Regions from separate parts of the Mycobacterium sp. 3519A genome, predicted to be linked through region 2. Evidence: predicted binding sites of a transcription regulator. Region 2 holds the regulator's gene; the other holds the start of a gene.
What was found. The regulator LexA, encoded in region 2, represses DNA repair genes until DNA is damaged. The targets are predictions, from matches to a motif close to CGAACANNTGTTCG.

Region 1: the regulator LexA is predicted to act here: its motif matches at 5,173-5,186, upstream of C1A30_RS31595 (HNH endonuclease signature motif containing protein).

The regions. Positions count from the first base shown of each region.
Region 1 covers NZ_OESG01000014.1:2,145,332-2,152,609, forward strand. Annotated here, with positions in the region: gene C1A30_RS31570 (ABC transporter substrate-binding protein) at 1-894, shown strand, start outside; gene C1A30_RS31575 (carbohydrate ABC transporter permease) at 894-1,868, shown strand; gene C1A30_RS31580 (carbohydrate ABC transporter permease) at 1,871-2,740, shown strand; gene C1A30_RS31585 (ABC transporter ATP-binding protein) at 2,752-3,831, shown strand; gene C1A30_RS31590 (DUF4032 domain-containing protein) at 3,831-5,090, shown strand; gene C1A30_RS31595 (HNH endonuclease signature motif containing protein) at 5,192-6,598, shown strand; gene C1A30_RS31600 (hypothetical protein) at 6,580-6,807, opposite strand; gene C1A30_RS31605 (ATP-dependent DNA ligase) at 6,839-7,278, shown strand, end outside.
Region 2 covers NZ_OESG01000013.1:2,079,264-2,086,541, forward strand. Annotated here, with positions in the region: gene C1A30_RS17945 (LGFP repeat-containing protein) at 1-1,232, shown strand, start outside; gene lexA (transcriptional repressor LexA) at 1,237-1,941, opposite strand; gene C1A30_RS17955 (LysM peptidoglycan-binding domain-containing protein) at 2,163-2,624, shown strand; gene nrdR (transcriptional regulator NrdR) at 2,786-3,250, shown strand; gene C1A30_RS17965 (PhzF family phenazine biosynthesis protein) at 3,254-3,940, opposite strand; gene C1A30_RS17970 (alpha/beta fold hydrolase) at 3,964-4,986, opposite strand; gene C1A30_RS17975 (proteasome assembly chaperone family protein) at 5,019-5,990, opposite strand; gene C1A30_RS17980 (serine protease) at 6,200-7,012, shown strand; gene sthA (Si-specific NAD(P)(+) transhydrogenase) at 7,009-7,278, opposite strand, start outside.

The sequences.
Region 1 (7,278 bases), on a different contig from region 2:
ATGTTCGAACAGGCGGGCATCCAGGTCCCGAAGGACCCGAACTACCAGCCGCAGTGGAGTGAGGTCGCGGACTGGGCGAAGACGATCAAGGCCAAGGGCATCTCGGACGCGGGTATCTGCCTTCGCGGCAAGCCCGGCTGGGGTGAGGTGCTTGCGCCCCTCGACACCGTGATCAACACGTTCGGCGGGCGCTGGTTCGACGAGCAATGGAACGCTCAACTCAACAGCCCCGAGGTGAAAAGGGCCGTCAACTTCTACGTGGACCTGGTCAAGGACGCCGGTGAGATCGGCGCCTCGTCGACGGGATTCCAGGAGTGCGCCAACCTGTTCGGGCAGGGCCAGACAGCGATGTGGTACGACGCGACGTCGGCGGTGTCGGTGCTCGAGGACCCGAAGGAACACCCGGATCTGCAGGGCAAGATCGGCTACCTCTCCGCACCGATCGCCGAGAAACCGAACTCGGGCTGGCTGTACACGTGGTCGCTCGGTATACCGACGCATGCCAAGAACCCCGACGGCGCATGGAAGTTCATCTCGTGGATGACCAGCAAGGACTACATGAGACTGGTCGGCGAGAAGCTGGGCTGGGCACGCGTCCCACCTGGCAGCAGGACTTCGACCTATACGCAACTGCCTGAGTACGAGGCGATTTCCAAGACATACGGTCCGTTGACGCTGAAGTCGATCGAGAATTCCTCGCCGAACAAGCCCACGGTGCAACCGGTTCCGTACACCGGCGTCCAGTTCGTCGGGATTCCGGAGTTCCAGGATCTCGGGACACGGGTCAGCCAGCAGATCAGCGCGGCGATGGCAGGGCAGAAGTCCGTTGACGACGCGCTGGCCCAAGCACAGGAATACGCCGAGGTCGTCGGCCGAAGCTATCAGGAGAAGTGATGACTGTAACCGCTGATACCGAAGCCGCCGCCAGCGACGCGGCAGTCGCCGAACGGGTTCGCAAGATCCGAGAGGCGCAGGACGTCGGGGTGAGCCGCGCCGAAGGATGGCGACGGCGCGGGCCGTTGCTGCCCGCTTTGATCTTCATGATCGTCGTGACGCAGATCCCGTTCCTGTTCACGCTGTACTACTCGACGCTGTCGTGGAACCTGGTTCGCCCGGGGTCCCGGCGGTTCGTCGGGCTGAACAACTACATCGCGGTCGTCAAGGACAGCCAATTCTGGACGGTGGCCTTCAACACCGTGCTACTGATCGTGGTCGTCGTGCTGGTCTCCGCGTTTCTCGGTCTGCTGATCGCGTTGTTACTCGACCGCGCGTTCCTCGGTCGCGGTGTGGTGCGGACCCTGCTCATCACCCCCTTCCTCATCACTCCCGTTGCAGCGGCGCTGGTTTGGAAGACCACGATCCTCGACGCCACGAACGGCATTTTGAACTGGGTGCTGTCGATCGTGGGCCTCGGGCCGGTCGACTGGATCGGCGAATACGGGTTCCAGATGGTGATGGTCGTCCTGATCTGGCAGTGGACGCCGTTCATGATGTTGTTGATCCTCGCCGGCCTCCAGTCGATGCCTCGCGACATCCTGGAGGCCGGTCGAGTCGACGGTGCGGGCGCGTTCCAACTCTTCCGCGAGTTGACGCTGCCCCACCTTCGGCGCTTCATCGAACTGGGTGTCGTGCTCGGCGCGATCTATCTGGTCAACACCTTCGACACCATCTACATGCTGACGCAGGGCGGTCCGGGTATCGCGAGCGCGAACCTGCCGTTCTACATCTACCAGCGCGCATTCCTCGGCTTCGACATGGGCCAGGCGGCGGCGATGGGCGTCGTGGTGGTGATCTTCACGATGATCATCGCGAGCTTCGCGCTCCGATTGATATTCAAGTCGTTCAGCGGCAAGGAAGAGGCGGCGTAGTCATGACGACCACAGTTGAGAAATCCACGGAGACAACGGCGGCCGCCACGGCCTCGAAGAAGAAGAGCCGCAAGTTCAGCCCGTGGGGCATCGTGGCCTGGCTGGTGGGCCTTGGGTTCTTCTTCCCGGTGTTCTGGATGGTCCTGACGGCCTTCAAGCAAGAGGGTGACGCGGCCACCAGTCCGCCGAAGCTGTTCTTCACCCCGACGCTGGATCAGTTCAAGGCGGTGTTCGAGCAGGGCATTGGGACCCCACTGCTCAACTCCATCTTCGCCACCGTTGTTTCGACGGTCCTCGTGCTGGCACTGGGGACTCCGGCCGCGTTCGCATTGTCGCTGCGGCCGGTCCGCAAGACACAGGACGCACTGTTCTTCTTCATGAGCACCAAGATGCTGCCGATCGTGGCGGCGATCCTGCCGCTGTATGTGATCGTGTCGAACATCGGTCTGCTGGACAATATTTGGGCGCTGGTCATCTTGTACACCTCGATGAATCTGCCGATAGCAGTCTGGATGATGCGGTCGTTTTTCCTCGAGGTGCCCGGCGAACTACTCGAAGCAGCGAGCCTGGACGGTGCGAGTTTGTGGCGTTCGGTGCGTGAGGTCATCCTCCCGCTGGTTTCTCCCGGCATCGCGGCCACCGCGTTGATCTGCGTGATATTCGCGTGGAACGAGTTCTTCTTCGCGGTGAACCTCACTGCGGTGAACGCTCAGACCATGCCGGTGTACCTCGTCGGCTTCATCGCCGGTGAGGGTCAGTACTGGGCCGTCCTCTCGGCGGCCGCAACCATGGCCGCTCTGCCCGTGATCCTGTGCGGGTGGTTCGCGCAAAACAAGCTGGTGCGCGGACTTTCGTTCGGCGCGATCAAGTAGAAGGAAGACCGATGGCTGCAATCACGTACAAGAACGCTTCGTGCATCTACGAGGGTTCGGACAAGCTCGCGGTTGACTCGCTCAACCTCGACATCCAAGACGGCGAGTTCGTCGTCCTGGTCGGCCCTTCGGGTTCCGGTAAGAGCACCGCGCTGCGCATGCTTGCCGGCCTCGAGGACATCGACGAAGGCTCCATCGAGATCGGCGGCAAGGACATGACCGGTGTGCCGTCGAAGGACCGCGACATCGCGATGGTGTTCCAGAATTACGCGCTGTACCCGAACAAGACCGTCGCCGAGAACATGGGTTTCGCGCTGAAGTTGCGCGGCGTGTCCGCCGACGAGCGGCGCAAGAAGGTCGAGGAGGCGGCGAAGATCCTGGATCTCACCGAGTTCCTGGACCGCAAGCCCGCCAAGCTGTCCGGCGGTCAGCGCCAGCGCGTGGCGATGGGCCGCGCGATCGTCCGTGAGCCACAGGTGTTCTGCATGGACGAGCCGCTGAGCAACCTCGACGCGAAACTGCGCGTGCAGACCCGCACCCAGATCGCCGCGTTGCAACGGCGTCTCGGCACCACCACCGTCTACGTCACGCACGATCAGGTCGAGGCGATGACGATGGGCGACAGGGTCGCGGTCCTTCGGTTCGGCAAGCTGCAGCAGTTCGCCTCGCCCAACGAGTTGTACGACCGGCCCGCCAATGCGTTCGTCGCCGGGTTCATCGGATCCCCCGCGATGAACCTGGTGAAGCTGCCGGTGACCGCCGACGGCGTCAAGATCGGCGACTCGACGCTGGAACTCGAACGCGAGCACATGACCAAGCTGAGCGATGCCGGCCTGACCGAGGTGATGTTCGGAATCCGGCCTGAGCAACTGGAACTCACCGATTCCGGTGGTGTCGAGGTGGTCGTCGATCTCGTCGAGGACCTCGGCAGCGAGGCCTACGTGTACACCCACGCGGGGTCCGGCGTCGAATTGGTCGCGCGGTGCAATCCCCGCACGGCGCCGCGACTGGCCGACACGGTTCGGCTGCGCAGGCACCCCGAAGGCGCTGTGCACCTGTTCCATCCGGACACCGGCGAACGCATCAACTAATGCGTGCACCGGAGTTCCGGCTCCGGGCACCGACTCCCGGGCTCCTCGGGTTGCCGTGGGACCGACCGCTTGAGGACTGGAACGTCCCCGACGTCCCACTGCGCGACATCGCGGTAGGGCCAAGCCGTCACCTGGTGAAGTTCGTCGACGCCGACGGTCTGCTGTGGGCCGTCAAGGACATGCCCGCGCGGATCGCGGTCAAGGAGTACGACGTACTGCGCAGCCTGGAGGACAAAGGGCTGCCCGCCGTGCGGCCCGCGGGCTTGGTGCTGCAGCCCGAGTTCGACACCGCGATCCTGGTGACCCGCTACCTCGAGGGGTCCTGGCAATACCGCAGGCTCTTCATGCGGCTGCCCACAGACCAGCCCAAGCACCGCGCGCGATTGTTGGACGCCATGGCCTGGCTGATGGTGGAACTGCACCGGCACGGCGTGTTCTGGGGCGACTGCTCCCTGGCGAACACGTTGTTTTCCCGTGACGGGCAGCTCCTGCAGGCGCAGCTGGTCGATGCCGAAACCTCGGAAGTACACCCGGTTTTGAGTCGCGGACAGCGCGAGCACGACCTCGACATCATGGTGGAGAACGTGGCGATGGGCATGATCGATCTCGCCGAACGCCTCGGCCGGTCGACGTTGGAGGACGTGCTGATCGACGAGGCGGAGCAGACCCGGTCCCGCTACTACGAGCTGTGGGACGCGCTGCACGCCGAGCCCACGTTCGACTTCGCCGACCGGTACCGGGTCGAGGGAACGGTGCGCAAGCTGAACGAATTGGGTTTCGTCGTCGACGAAGTGTCCCTGCAACCGGTCGGCGATGATCCGAGCCGACTCAAAATCCGTGTCGCCGTTGGTGATCGGCGCTACCACGCGCAACGGTTGCGGGACCTCACCGGCCTGGATGTCGGAGAGGGGCAGGCCGAGATCCTGCTCGGCGACATGCAGGCGTATCAGGCTCAGTTGTGCCGCGAAGCGGGACACGACGTCGACGACTCGACCGCCGCCCGGTTGTGGGTGATCGAGGTGCTCACCCCGTACGAACGGTTGGCACACGACGTGGTCGGTCGGAAAGGCACCCCGATCCAGGCATACTGCGATCTGCTCGAGGTGCGGTGGCTGCTGAGCGAGAAGGCGGGCCATGACGTCGGCACCAACAAGGCCTTGGCAGCGCTGTCCCGCGGCGTGATCCCGGTCGACTCCGCGGCGAAGCTGGCCATTGCGGAGGTGCCGACGGAGCCGTTCGAGGTACTGCGCGACGAGTGAATCCCGTTGAGCAGCAGGTGTTTGACCGAGCGACAATTTCTTAGAGTTTTCTTCGGTTCCGCACTCGAGTTTCCTTAAGTGTCGAACATATGTTCGATGGTATGGGTGGGGTTGCGGTCGAGGAGGCGGTGGCGGCGGTGCGCGCCGCGCATACCGCGCTGACCGGGCTGACCGCCGAGGCGTTGACCCGTCCGCAGTTGTTGGCGGTGCTTGATGAGGTCGAGATCTTGTCGTGTCAGTTGCCCGCCCACCGCAATGGGTTGTTGGCCCGGTTGCAGACCCAGGCCACGCCGAGGGAGTTGGGTGCCAAATCCTGGCGGCAGGTGTTGGCGACCCGGTGGCGGCTGTCGGGTAAGGAGGCGGGTCGGCGGTTGGCCGAGGCCGAGGTGTTGGCGCCGCGGCACAGCGTGTCGGGGCAGCCGTTGGAGCCGGTGTTGGCCTACACCGCCGCCGCCCAGGCCCATGGGGCGATCACCGGTGAGCATGTCAAGGTGCTGCGCAAGGCGATGGCCGCGATTCCGGCCGGGGTGGATGTGGCCACCCGCCATCAGGTCGAGGCTGATCTGGTGCGCGCCGCGCTGGGCGTGGGGCCCAAGGAGTTGAAGGAAGCCGCCTTCCGGCTGGTGTTTCTGCTCGATCAGGACGGCGCCGAACCCGACGATGCCGCGCGTGAACGCCGGCGCGAGGCCACGATGGGTCCGCAACAAGCCGACGGCACCTCCCGTCTGACCGTCACGTTGACCCCGGAGGGGCGGGCGATCTGGGAAGCGATCTGGGCGAAGTTGGCCGCTCCGGGGATGTGTAATCCCGATGATGAGCAGCCCTGTGTGTCGGGCACCCCGACTCAGGAGCAGATCGACGAGGATCAGCGCAGCCTGGGTCAGCGTCAGCATGATGCGCTGGTGGTGGCGGGGCGCAGTGTGTTGGAAAGCGGGGCGTTGGGTCAGCACAATGGGGTGGCGACCTCGATCATCATCCGCACCACGCTGCAAGATTTGGAACACCGCGCCGGGGTTGGGGTCACCGGTGGCGGCACGGTGGTGCCGTTGCCCACACTGATCCGGATGGCGGCGCGTGCGCACCTGTGGTTGGCGGTATTCGATGGGGCGACCGGCTCGGCGTTGGAGTTGTTCCGCACCCGTCGCACCGCGTCGGTGGCGCAGCGGATGATGCTGATCGCCCGTGATGGGGGGTGCACCAAACCGGGGTGCACGGTGCCCGCCTACGGCTGCCAGGTCCACCACGCGGCCGCTGATTGGGCCGATGACGGCCAAACCAACGTCGACGAGCTGGGGTTGGCGTGCGGGCCGGATAACCGGATGGTCGGCCCCAACAGCTGGAGAACCCGGATGAACGAGCGCCACGAAGTCGAATGGATTCCGCCACCCCACCTGGACACCGGCCAAACCCGCATCAACACCTACCACACCCCCGAAAAACTCCTCCGCCCACCAGACAACGACCCAGACCCGCCTGACGAGGCGGGATTTCAGGTGACCGGTTCGTAGCCCGGGTTGGTGCCGAGCGACACGCCTGGGTTGGCGCCGGGCGCGTCGTCGGTGAACGACTGGTGCGGCATGGGCCTGCAGTAGGCGTCCATCGGGGATTGGTCGCCCGAGCAGTAGGGCACACGATCTTCAGGGTCGGCTGCCGCCTGCGGGGCCCCGACGAGCGCGGCAACCGCTGTGAGCAGGCACGCCGCGAAGATCTTCGCCATAGTTCAACGGTACGCGGGTATATACCGTGAGGTGGTGGATCGATTCGGTCGGGTGAAGCTGACCAACCCGGACAAGGTGCTGTACCCGGCGACGGGCACCACCAAGGCCGAGGTGTTCGATTACTACGTCAACATCGCCGAGGCGATGCTCCCGCATATCGCAGGCCGCCCCGTCACCCGCAAACGCTGGCCCAACGGTGTCGACGAACCGTCGTTCTTCGAAAAGCAGCTCGCCAGTTCGGCGCCCGACTGGCTGGAGCGGGGTTCGATCTCCCACAAGTCGGGCACGACGACGTATCCGATCATCAACACCGCCGAAGGGCTGGCGTGGATCGCGCAGCAGGCGTCGCTGGAAGTGCATGTGCCGCAATGGCGATTCGTCAGCACGTGGACGCGGGAACATGGCGCCGAGCAGACGCCGGGCCTCGCCACCCGGGTCGTGTTCGACCTGGACCCCGGCGAGGGCGTCAC
Region 2 (7,278 bases):
ACCCGACGTCGGCGATCAACGCGGCGCGGCGCGCCGCCGGGGGGCCGCTGGGCCCGCTGGGCGCCGCCCAGGGCGAGCCGTACAAGATCGGCGCTGACGGGCTCGGCCAGAACTTCGCGGGCGGCAAGATCTTCTACAGTCCGGCGACGGGTGCGAACGTCGTCACCGGTCAGGTGCTGGCGAAATACGAAAGCGTCGGTGGACCCCAGGGCGATCTCGGCCTGCCCACCTCCAGTGAGGACGACGGCGGCCTGCCCAACAGCCGGATCAGCACGTTCTCCGCCAAGGACGAGCCGGTCATCTTCTGGACCCCCGACTACGGCGCCGTCATCGTCCGCGGGCCGATGAACGCCGCATGGCAGAAACTGGGCGGCGCCACGGGCCCGTTGGGTGCCCCCGTGGCCGACCAGACCGGCAGTGGCAACGTGACCACCCAGCGGTTCAGCGGCGGCGTGGTGTCGTGGGATCGCGCCAAGAGATCGTTCAGCACTGAGCCCGCCAATCTGGCCTCGCAACTCACTGGGCTGCAAGTGCCCGGCCTGGACGCGCCGCAGGCGCCACCCGCGAACCCCCAGGCCTCGGAGACCAAGGGCAGGAACTGGTTCACGTGGAGTTGGTGGTGGCTGCTGGCCATCATCCCGGTGCTGGTGTTGATCGGGCTGGTGGCTTTCGCGGCCATGCGGAACCGACGCGGCGGGCGCGACGACGACGTCTTCGACGCCGAGGACGACGAGTTCGGCGCGCCGCACGACGACCAGTCCGCCGAGCTGTTCAGCGCGCGCTACGCCCAGGAGGGCCAGCCGACGCCGGGCAGCCCGTGGGAACCCCCGCACGCCCCCGAGCCAGAGTCCGACGACGAAGCCGATACCACCAGGGAACCGGCGACGACACCGGACGCCGTGGAAGCCCTTGCGGCGCAAGAGGATCAAGACGATACCGACGAGGTCGACACCACGCCGACGCAGGTGCCCACGTCGGCCCAACGCGATCCGCTGACCGACACCGGACGGCACGCCCGCATCGAGGTCGACGAGCCGTCGCCCAACGGCACCGCATTGCATCTGCCGCTCGACGATCCCGGTGAGGCCCCCGACGGCTACCCGATCAAAGCCGACACCCGAACCGGGTTGTACTGGGTGCCGGGCAGCACGCTCTACGACGAGGCCCGCGCCGAAATCTGGTTCGTCAGCGAAGAACTCGCCCGCACCAACGGGTTCGTCCGCGCCAACTAGCCCGCTAGATCTTGCGGATTACCGTGACGACCTTGCCGAGCACGGCCGCATCGTTGCCGGGGATCGGGTCGAACGCGGGGTTGTGCGGCATCAGCCACACCTGACCGCGGGTGCGCTTGAACGTCTTGACCGTGGCCTCGCCATCGATCATCGCCGCGACGATGTCGCCGTTGTCGGCCACGTTCTGCTGACGCACGACCACCCAGTCGCCGTCGCAGATGGCCGCATCGACCATCGAGTCACCGACCACCTTGAGCAGGAACAGCGACCCCTCGCCGACCAGTTCCTTCGGCAGCGGGAAGACGTCCTCGACGGCCTCTTCGGCCAGGATCGGCCCGCCCGCGGCGATGCGGCCGAGCACCGGCACGAAGGTCGGCTCCGGTAGCGCGTCCGATCCGGCGACGTCGGTGGCGACGATCGAGGTGACGCCGTCGTCGGCACCCCGCACGTCGACGGCCCGTGGCCGATTCGGATCGCGTCGCAGGTAGCCCTTGCGTTCCAGGGTGCGCAGTTGGTGCGCCACCGAGGACGTGGACGTCAGGCCGACGGCATCGCCGATCTCCCTGATGCTCGGCGGGTAGCCGCGACTGGTCACCGATGCGCGAATGACCTCGAGAATGGTGCGTTGACGTTCGGTCAGGCCCGTGTCGAGCCCCCGTCGCCCGCCTGTGCTTTCCGTGCCGTCCGAAGTGCCCGTTTCGTCACCCATGGCGCCGAATGTAGTCCGTGCCGGGCCAAGAATCAAACATGTGTTCGACGCGTGTCGCGGTTCTCCGCAGGTGCCTGGTAGGAACCGCAGTCGGTCGCCCGGATTTGTCGGACCCCTGTCCTATCGTTTGGCAACAGTTCGATCACACGTTCTATCAATCGAACACATGAGCGAGTATGTTCGAACACAGGAGCGAACGAAGCGGAGCGGAAGGCAGGCAGATGACCATCCTCGACACCCGAGAAATTCAGACGGATTCGGTGTGCAGGCCGGTGGCCCGGCCCGGCTACCGAGTGGCCGATGCCCGGCGGCGGCCGCGGTCGAACCGGCCGGCCACCGCGCCGATGCGCTACCGCGGCACCGGTGTGCTGATGTCGCGGGCGTCGCATCGCAGGCGCCCCATCACCCCAGCGACCACGGTGTTTCTCGCGCTCGTCGCGGCGGGCATCACCGTTTGGCTGGGTCTGGTCGCCCAATTCGGCGGCGTCTCGGGTGCCGATGCGCCGGTGCCGGCCCGGCTCGCGGTGATTCAGGTGCAGACGGGGGAGACGCTTGCCCAGGTCGCGCACCGGGTCGCCCCCGACGCGCCGGTCGCCGACGTGGTGGATCGCATCCGTGAGCTCAACCAGTTGGACTCGGCGGCGCTCGACGCCGGCCAGACCCTCATCGCCCCGGTCGCGTGACCGCGGGTGCTACCGGTGAAAGGTTCTGCCGCTCAACGCCTTCGGTAGACCCGTCGGCGGTGGCGGGCCGAAACACAGCGGTGCTGGGTCCCGGTGGCGGCACGCAGGTACGCTCGAAGAGGTTCGAGGTAGCTGTTTGTCGTCGCGGCGAAGGAGCGGTGATGCACTGTCCGTTCTGCCGTCATCCCGATTCCCGGGTGGTGGATTCCCGCGAAACCGATGAAGGCCAGGCCATCCGGCGGCGCAGGTCGTGCCCGGAGTGCGGTAGGCGATTCACCACCGTCGAGACCGCGGTGCTGGCGGTCGTCAAGCGCAGCGGCGTCACCGAACCGTTCAGCCGCGAGAAGGTCGTCCGCGGTGTGCGGCGGGCATGCCAGGGTCGGCAGGTCGACGACGATGCGCTGAACCTGCTCGCGCAGAAGGTGGAGGACGCGGTCCGCGCCACCGGTTCCCCCGAGGTGCAGAGCCACGAGGTGGGGCTGGCCATTCTCGGCCCGCTGCGCGAACTCGACGAGGTCGCCTATCTGCGGTTCGCGTCGGTGTACCGATCTTTCGAATCGGCAGAAGACTTCGAGCGGGAGATCGAGGCGCTGCGGGCGGCGCGCACCATCCCCGCCAAGAGTTGACCGTCAGTCGATCTGCTTGACGCCGTCGTTGACGACGCGGCCCGCGATGCGCACCCAACCCTCAGGGCTCCATCGGGTCTCGATGACCGAGCCCTTGCCCTGCAGGATGTACAGGTCGCGGCTGAGGTAGTCGGTGATGCGCACCGCCGCGGCCCCGGTGGCTTCGTCCTCGGGCACGCCCAGATTCGCGGCGAACATCCGCGACCGGATCGCGCCGCGGTCGCGGTCGAGCCACGTCCACAGATAGTTCTGGATGTCGTCGGGGTAGTCGTCCGGGTCGGCGGCGAACAGTTCCTCGGTCGACGCCAGGTCGTAGATCGCGAACTCCGGCGCCCATTCCGAGCGGGCGCTGACGGCGGTCACGTCGCCCTCGTAGGTCACCTGCACGATTCCGGCGGGCACCCGCAGCGTGTGCACCGGCGTGCCGCGATCGCGCAGCCACCACGACGCGCCCACGGTCGGATGCCCTGCGAACGGCAACTCCGTGGCCGGTGTGTAGATGCGGGCCTGCGCCGAGGTGCCGCCTTCGCTCGGCACATCGATGAATATCGTTTCGCTGTAACCCAATTGGGTGGCTATCCGCTGCCGCTCGGCAGGCGCAGCCTGGCTGGCGTCCACGACGCCAAGCGGGTTGCCGTAGTTGCCGTCCTGGTCGGTGAAAACGCGCAGCACTGTCACGTCGATGGCCATAGGCCGATGCTACGTGGCGGCGATCACGTGGCGCTGCGCTCGTCGGCGCCCATCGCGTCGAGGACGGCGACCCGGGTGTCGACGGGTCCGGAGAGGGTGTCTTCGCTGATGCCGGCGCGCAGTAGGCCGCGCAGGTAGTCCTGGTCGTACACCGCCGGATCGGTGGAATCGATGAACTTCTCGACGACTTCCACGAAGCGGTCGGGATCGTCATGGAACGGGAAATGGCCGGAACCCTCGAAGATCTCCAGCTGAGAACCGGGCATCGCGGCGTGCGCCATGTGGGCGTGGCTCACCGGGATCACCGAGTCATGGCTGCCCCAAATCAATTGCACGGGAACGGATTGGGTCAAATAACATCGGTCCAGCATGGTGACCACCTGACCGCGCCAGTCGACCACGGCGCGCAGTGTGCGTGCAAACGCCGACGAGGCGGTCGGTTCCGGCAGATCGGCCAGAATCCGCAGTACGTCCGGCAGATCCCGGCCGAGGCCGGTGGAGCCCAGCACACCACCGGCGATGCGGCCCGTCGCCTGCAACGCGGGCAACACCAACGGCAGGCGCAGCAGCGCCAGCGCCTCGCTGGCCATCGGCAGCGACGCGAGCCGCAACGCGATGTTGACGTCCTTGGTCACCCCGCCCGCGCCGACAAGAATCAGCCGATCGACCAATTGCGGGAACTGGTAAGCGAATTGCATTGCTACGCCGCCGCCCAGCGAATGGCCGACCACCGTGACGTTGTCGACGTCGAGCACCGACAGCAGGTCGCGCATGCCGTTGGCGTAGGCGGCCACCGAGTAGTCGGCGCGCGGTTTGTCGGACTGGCCGTGCCCCAACAGGTCGGGCGCGATGACGGTGAACCGCTGTGCCAACTTGGTCTGCACCGTGCTCCACGTGGTGGAGTTGTCGCCGATGCCGTGAATCAACAACAGCGCCGGCCCGGAACCGGCCACCCGGAACGCGCGCCGGTATCCGTGGATGGTGCGGAACTGCAATGACGGCGTCAGTTCCCGCACCGAGCGTAGGTTCGCCTTACGCGCGGTCATTGCGACAACTTAGCTAACGATCCTGAAGCTCGCTATGCGGAGTCGTCGTCTTGGCGTTTGTCCGCCTGTTGGGCAAGGAACCGCTCGAACTCGGCGCCGAGTTCGTCGCCGCTTGGCAGATCCTCGTCGCGCGCCAGCAGCGACCGGTTCTCCTGGGCGGCGACGAAGGCGTCGTATTGGCGTTCCAGCGCCTCCACCACTTGCGCGACTTCGCTGCTGGCCTCGACCTGCTCGTTGATCTTGTCGTGGACCTCGGCGGCGGCCTGCGCCAGCCCCGCCAGCGGGAGTTGCAGGGAGGCGCTCCTGGCGACTTCGGCAAGCAGCGCCTCGGCGGCGGTCGGATAGTCCGTCTGCGCCAGATAGTGAGGCACGTGCACGGTGAACCCGACGACCTCGTGTCCGTGCTGGGCCATCCGGAACTCCAACAGGTTGGACACGCTGCCCGGCACCTGCACCTCGCCGACCCACGGCGTGTGCTCGGAGATCAGCTCCTTGTCGTTGGAGTGCGCCGTCATCGTGATCGGGCGGGTGTGTGGCACGGCCATCGGGATGGTGCCCAGGCCGATCACCCGCCGCACCCCGAGCCGCTCGGCCAGTAGCCGCACAGCGGTGATGAACCGCTCCCAGCGCAGGTCCGGTTCCATCCCCGCGAGCAGCAGGAACGGTGTTCCGACGCTGTCGTGCAGCGCGTACAGGTTGAGTTCGGGCTCCTCGTATGCGGTGAAGTGGTCGGTCTTGAACGTCATCAGCGGCCGGCGCGACCGGTAGTCGAGCAGTTCGTCGATGGCGAACGAGGCGACCAACTCGGTGTCGAGGTTGTTCTTCAGGTATTGCGCCGCCAGCCGGATCGCATGTCCGGCATCGGAAAAGCCCTCGAGCGCGTGGATCATCACCGGCCCGCTGCCGTCCGGCAACGACAACTGCGGTGCCGGGAATTCCAGCTCGTACATCCCGGTCTGTTCGGGCTGGTAGTGCTGTTCTGGTCGATCGGCGTTCTCAGCCATTGCTCCTCCTGCCCTCAAGTGTCGCGCATTTCGCCGCGAATGCGATTGCGGCCCTCGCAAATGTTCGAACACAACCGCACCGATCTGGCATTCCGGCAGGGATGCCCGCGCCGGACACGCATCAATCGACTTGTGCGAAACATTTGCCGCCCCAGCGTGCCGTAGATCACCAGGATGCGCGCGGCCGCGGTCGGGCAAGATCGTTGCTCATGCGCTTCTCCGCGGCAGGCCGGGCCTCGCTGGTGACGGTTCTGCTGGTATCGCTGGGTGCGGCGTGTGCCAAGCAGCAGGCGGTGGTTCCGTCGGTCCCGGCCGCTACCGAATCCGCGGGCGTGGCCGTGCAGGCGCCGCCGACGGCGCAACCGGTGCCCCCGGATCCGAGGGTCGGCGCGGTGTTCCTGGGGGCCAGCACGTTGCACACCTGCACCGGCGGCGTGCTCGACTCGGCGGCCGGGGATCTGATCATCACCGCCGCGCACTGCCTGGCCGCAGGCACCGACACCACGTTCGTCGCCGGTCTGAAGGATTCCGCTGCCCCCGAGGACATCTGGCATGTCGACGCGGTCTACCTCGATCCCCGTTGGGTGCAGAACCAGGACACGATGGCCGATTTCGCGATCGCGCGGGTGAGCCGCGATGCGGGCGGGTCGGTGGAGGCGCAGGCCGGCGGCGGCCTCAAGGTGGCGGCGGCGCCCAAGCCGGGCACCGTCATCAGCGTCAGCGGATACGGGATGGGTGTCGGCGGCGGCCCGGTCGGCTGCCGGACGCCGACCGTGCCCGACACGAAAGGGTTTCCGGCGGTCGACTGCGCCGAGTTGGTCGACGGCCTCTCAGGCGCGCCGTGGATCGACGGCTCCTCGGTCGTCGGCGTGATCGGCGGGCTCAACGGCGGGGGCTGCGCCAACGAAAGCATCTCGTATTCACCGCCTTTCGGCGATGCGGTCAAACAGTTACTTGTCCGCGCCGAGGCGAGCGGGCCTGGGGATCCAGCGCCGACGGCGTTCGACGACCAATGCGGCTAGCTCTTGAACTGGTTCAGTGCCCGCAGCTTGTTCATCACGTCGAGCGCGGCCACCTTGTAGGCCTCCGAGAACGTCGGGTAGTTGAACACCGCATCGACGAGGTATTCGACCGTACCGCCACAGCCCATCACGGCCTGGCCGATGTGCACCATCTCGGTGGCGCTGGTGCCAAAGATGTGCACGCCCAACAACTTCAGGTCCTCGGTGGACACCAGTAGCTTGAGCATGCCGTAGGAGTCGCCTGCGATCTGGCCGCGCGCGAGTTC